DNA from 2 places in the Thioalkalivibrio sp. AKL12 genome. Region 2 is predicted to be linked to the other one. Evidence: predicted binding sites of a transcription regulator. Region 2 holds the regulator's gene; the other holds the start of a gene.
The links. The regulator FliA, encoded in region 2, starts transcription of late flagellar genes. The targets are predictions, from matches to a motif close to GCTAAAGTTNNNNNNNNNNCNGCCGATA.
Positions count from the first base shown of each region.

Region 1 (2,925 bases), on a different contig from region 2:
CTCGAGCTGGACCGCGGGCATCTGTACGAGCACCCACCATCCATCGAGGCCTTCCGCGAGCGCCAGGCCGAAAGGCTGGAAACGGAGGCCACCCAGCGCGCGGAGTTCGACCGCAAGCTGGCCCAGGAGGAGGTCTGGGTGCGCCAGGGCATCAAGGCGCGACGCACCCGTAACGAAGGCCGCGTGCGGGCACTTCAGGCATTGCGTCGCAAGCGTGCCGAACGCCGCGAACGCGGCGGCCAGGTGAAGATGAAGCTGAGTCCGGAGCAACGCTCCGGACGCCTGGTGATCGAGGCGGAACACGCCGATTTCGGCTACGACACGCCCATCGTGCGCGACGTGAACCTGCTGCTGCAGCGCGGGGATGCCCTGGGCATCGTCGGACCCAACGGGGCCGGAAAGACCACCCTGCTGCGCGGACTCCTGGGCCAGATGGAGCCGCTCGCAGGCAGCGTCAAGCTGGGCACCCAGCTGGAGATCGCCTACTTCGACCAGGCCCGTGCCCGTCTGGACGAGGCGACCACGGTTCAGGATGCGGTCGGCGAGGGTCGCGACCGGGTCATGGTCAACGGCGAGAGCCGCCACATCCTGTCCTATCTGGAAGACTTCCTGTTCCCGCCCGCGCGTGCCCGCCAGCCGGTATCGGCGCTGTCGGGGGGCGAGCGCAACCGCCTGCTGCTGGCGAAGCTGTTCCTGCGCCCGGCGAACCTGCTGGTGCTCGACGAGCCGACCAACGACCTCGACGTGGAGACCCTGGAGCTGCTGGAGCAGCTGCTGATCGAGTACACCGGCACCGTTATCGTGGTCAGTCACGACCGCTCGTTCCTCGACAACGTCGCGACCTCCACCCTGGTCCTGCCGGGCGATGGCGCGGTCGAGGAGTTCGTCGGCGGCTGGTCCGACCTGCCCGAACGGGTCACCCGGCGCCTGCTGGAGGGCGAGTCCGGAGCGACCGCGAAGGCCGAGCCCGCGGCCAAACCCGCGGCGCCCGCACCCGAGCCGGCACCGGCGACCCCACGCAAACGGTCCTACAAGACCGCGCGCGAACTGGAGGCCCTGCCGGCACAGATCGAGGCCCTGGAACAGGAACAGCAAAGCCTGACCACGGCCATGACCGAGCCGGATGCCCTGCGCGACGGTGACCGCATGCGCGAACTGCAGACGCGGCTCGAAGCCGTCGAGTCTGAACTGGCCCTCTGCTACGAGCGCTGGGAACAGCTGGAATCCGACTGAGCCCCGGCACGTCTATCCTCCGGCGACTCCCTGAATAACCGGCTCAACTCTAAGCGCGGCCGGCCGTAACAGGGGTTGAATCACCACCTTTCGAGTCCGCGGTCGTAATGGTCGCGGCCGGTTCGTGAAGCGCCGGACACAAGGCGCCCAGAAGGAGTCATCGCATGCTGGACAAACTCTCCATTCGGGGGCTACTGATCGCCGGCTTTGGCCTGGTGGTTGCCATCCTGATCATCAACTCCCTGCTGGCCCTGCGCGCGATGAGTACGGGCAGCCAAGGGGTTGAACAGCTCACCCAGTCCGACTACCCGGCGGTAGCCCGGGTCAATGACGTCGAGCAATTGCTGCAGGAGAGCGCGGCGTTTCTCGGGTTCTACCTGATGAGCGAGGAGCAGTCCCACCGCGACGCGTGGCAAAACGCGATGCGTGACCTCGATGGCGCAACCCGCGCCCTGAACGAGAACCCGGTGATCGCCGCCGACGAGGAACTGTCCGCCAGCGCGACCGAGGTCCGCCGGCTGGTCAACCAGTTCGCCAGCTTCGAGGACCGACTGATCGAGGTGGCCGAAAACCCCGCCGAAAACATGCCGGCGCTGGGCATCGCCAATGCCCGGGCCAACCCCGCCAGCCGCGAGATGACCCAGCAGACCAACATGATGATCAGCGCCGAGATGGGGCTCCCGCGCTTCCAGCGGTCCTGGGATCGTCTCGACACCCTGCATGACCTGCGTATGTCGGTGGTGCAGGTCACCTCGAACCTGCGCGGCTTTATCGCCTTCCGGGACGATGCATTCCGCGAGAATGTCCGACTGTTCTCGACCCGCACCAACGACATCACCGCACAACTGATGGACCAGTTCGACGATCTGGACTTCGAACAGCAGATCGCGCTGGAGGACTTCCAGGGGGCGCTGGACACCCAGAACACGGCGCTGGATGACCTGATCGAGATCCACGGCAGTGAACAGGCACTGCAAGACGCCTACCTGATCCGTACCGAGATCGGGCCCGTGCTGATCGAGGCGCGTGACCACCTCCAGGGACTCAGCGAGCGGATTACCAATCGCGCCGAGCGCAGCGCCGCCGCGCTGACCGCCGACATGCGCGCGACCCAGACCACCCAGGGCGTACTGGCCCTGATTGGCGTGATCCTGGGCTTGGCCGGCGCGGTGTTCATCATCCTGGTGGTCCGGCGCGCCCTGGCCCACTCGACCGCGGCACTCGAGGAGATCGCGGACGGCGACGGCGACCTGAGCCGCCGCCTGGACGAGAACGGCCTGATCGAAACCGCACAGCTGGGCCGGGCCTTCAACCGCTTCACCGACAAGATCGCCCAGGCCATCGGCAATGCCCGCGGCGGCACCGAGACGCTGAATCGCGCCACCGAGAACCTGAACCAGGAGGCCTACCAGGCCCGCGAGGCCGTGTCGCGCCAGCGCGACGAGACCGACCGCGTCGCCACCGCGATCAACGAACTGCAAAGCAGCGCCGAGGAGATCGCCCGCAACACCGATGCGACCTCCCAGGCGGGCCAGGAAGCCGGGAATGCAGTGAACAACGGCTCCGAGGTGATGAGCAAGAACATCGAGTCCATGGCCTCGCTGCTCGGGACGGTTGAACAGGCGGCCGACACCGTGGCCAAGCTGGGCGAGGACTCGAAGCAGATCGGGACCATCCTCGAGGTGATCCGTG
Region 1 is NZ_KB898895.1:19,685-22,609, forward strand. It holds gene D579_RS0106795 (ATP-binding cassette domain-containing protein) at 1-1,233, shown strand, start outside; gene D579_RS0106800 (methyl-accepting chemotaxis protein) at 1,398-2,925, shown strand, end outside.
Region 1: the regulator FliA is predicted to act here: its motif matches at 1,275-1,302, upstream of D579_RS0106800 (methyl-accepting chemotaxis protein).

Region 2 (2,925 bases):
CCAAGCTGGACGAGGCAGAACAGCTGGGCGAGGTCCTGTCGGTCCTGCTGGACCAGCACCTGGGGCTTGGGTTTGTAAGCGATGGCCAGCGCATCGCCGAGGATTTTCACCGGGTCGATACGGGGTATCTGACCCGTCTGGCGCTGGACGACGACGCGGACGGCGCGCGGGCGGGTGGCAATGCCCGCGAGACCTGGGCCGCCGAACGGCTGGCCGAAATGGAACCGCCGCGACGCTCGCGCTCGCCGCTGCGCCCGGCGCAGGGGGCCGAGCCGGCCACACTGGAACTGATTCAGCCGGTTGGAAAGGGGCGTTATGCCACGCACTAACAAGCCGTTGAAGGTCATTGCGGTCGCCTCGGGCAAGGGCGGCGTGGGCAAGACCAACGTGTCGGTCAATCTGGCGGTCGGCCTGGCCCGGTTGGGCCGCGAGGTGATGCTGTTCGATGCGGATCTGGGCCTGGCCAACGTGGACCTGTTGCTCGGGATGCGCCCGGAGCGCACCCTGCACGACCTGGTGACCGGCGCGGTGGACAGCCTGGACGATGTCCTGGTTCAGGGGCCGGACGGGGTGAAGGTGGTCCCGTCGGCCTCCGGTATCGCGGCGATGGCGAATCTTACGCCGGCCGAGCACGCGGGGCTGATCCATGCCTTCAGCGCCTACCGCAAGCCGCTGGATGTCCTGATCGTGGATACCGCTGCAGGCCTGCAGGAGTCGGTGACTTCGTTCTGCCGGGCGGTACAGGAGACCCTGGTGGTGGTCTGCGACGAGCCGGCTTCGATTACCGATGCCTATGCCCTGATCAAGGTGCTGCATCGTGACCACGGGCTGCGGCGTTTCCGCATGGTCACCAACATGGTCAGCGGACGCGAGGGTGCGGAGCGGCTGATGCAGAAACTCAATACCGTCTGTGGCAATTACCTGCCGGAGGTGGTCCTGGATCTGGCCGGCTATATCCCGATGGACGAACATCTGCGCAAGTCCGTGCAGAAAAGGGCACCGGTGGTTCAGCAGTATCCCGGCAGTCCGGCCGGCAAGGCGTTTGCCGAACTGGCACGCACGGTGGACCGCTGGCCGGTTGGTGGGGGTGACCACGGGGGCGTCGGGTTCTTCGTGGAACGAATGCTGCAGAGTGCATGATGACGACGCGTAATCGACTTTCCGGCTACCAGGCGACGTCCACCGCGACCGGTGGACACGAGAAGTTGATTGCCGATCACGTTGAACTGGTGCATCGCATCGCGCACCACCTGATGGCCCGTCTGCCGGCCTCGGTCCAGGTCGATGATCTGATCCAGGCCGGCATGATCGGCCTTCTGGAGGCGGCGCGGCAGTTCGAGGGCGGGCAGGGGGCGACCTTTGCCACCTACGCCGGAATCCGCATCCGCGGTGCGATGATCGACGAATTGCGTCGCAGTGACTGGACGCCGCGTTCGGTGCATCGCAACAGCCGGCGTATTGCCGCCGCGATCCAGAGTGTCGAGGCCCGCGAGGGGCGTGCGGCACGTGGGAGCGAGGTGGCGGCCGAGCTGGACGTGGCGATCGATGACTATTACGACATGCTCAAGGACCACGCCGGGGCCCATCTGTTTGCGCTGGACGATCTGGGTGGCGGGGATGACGGGGCCGATCGCGTGATCGAGGGGCAGGAAGTCTCTCCGTCGCGTAGCCTTGAGGCTGGCGAGTTTCGCGAGGAGTTGGCCGAGGCCCTTGGGGATCTGCCTGAACGCGAACGCCTGGTGCTGTCGCTGTATTACACCGAAGAACTGAATCTGCGCGAGATCGGGGCTGTTCTGGGCGTGACCGAGTCGCGCGTGAGCCAGATTCGCAGCCAGGCGGTCATCCGGCTGCGCGCGCGCATGGGGTCGTGGCTCGAAGACGGCACGGCTTTGCAGTTATTCTAAAACTCACCTTATGAATCCCGGAGTGACGTGTGGACAAGGGAATGAAAATTCTCATCGTGGACGATTTTTCCACGATGCGGCGCATTATCAAGAACCTCTTGCGCGATCTTGGCTTCAATAATACGCAGGAAGCCGACGATGGCAGCACCGCGCTGCCGATGCTGCAAAATGGTGACTTCGACTTCCTGATTACCGACTGGAACATGCCCAACATGCCGGGCATCGACCTGCTGAAGGCCGTCCGGGCGGATGCCAACCTGAAGTCGATGCCGGTGCTGATGGTGACGGCCGAGGCCAAGCGCGACCAGATCGTGGAGGCTGCGGAGGCAGGTGTGAACGGTTACGTGGTCAAGCCGTTTACCGCCGAAACGCTGAAGGAAAAGATCGACAAGATCTTCGAACGTATTGAAGCACAGGGCTAAGCATCGCCCAGCGATGAATACGGACGACGTCCGTCTCGCTTGCGCGGGTGGACGTGACCCGGCTCCTTCGGCGCCGTACCAGCAAGAGGCTCCTCATGACTGAACAGGAACACCCCCCACGCGACGGCCAGCTCGAGCTGGCCCGGCAACTGGTGCAGACGCTCGAGGCGGGCGACGACGCGGCGGCACGCGCGCTGGTGCAGGATCTAGCGCGTCCTTACGACCGCGAGCTCTTCGACGAACTGGGCAAGCTGACGCGCGACCTTCACGAGGCCTTGCAGAGTTTCCGTGGCGACTCGCGTCTGGTAGAGCTGACCCAGGCGGAGATCCCGGATGCGAAGGAACGCCTGAACTACGTGGTCACCATGACCGAGCAGGCCGCGCACGCCACGATGGGCGCCATCGAGTCGAGCCTGCCGATCGCGGAGTCGTTCAGCCAGCAGGCGGCCGACTTGACCGCCAAATGGACGCGCTTTCGCAACCGGCAGCTCTCGGTGGACGAATTCCGCGATTTCGCGCGTGAGCTGGACAGCTTTTTCGGGCAGGCGGGCGAGGACGCCGAGGAATTGCGGCGGCTGCTCTCCGAGGTGTTGATGGCA
Region 2 is NZ_KB898894.1:69,529-72,453, forward strand. It holds partial or broken gene flhF (flagellar biosynthesis protein FlhF) at 1-147, shown strand, start outside; gene D579_RS0106070 (MinD/ParA family protein) at 316-1,140, shown strand; gene D579_RS0106075 (RNA polymerase sigma factor FliA) at 1,137-1,904, shown strand; gene cheY (chemotaxis response regulator CheY) at 1,946-2,326, shown strand; gene D579_RS0106085 (protein phosphatase CheZ) at 2,422-2,925, shown strand, end outside.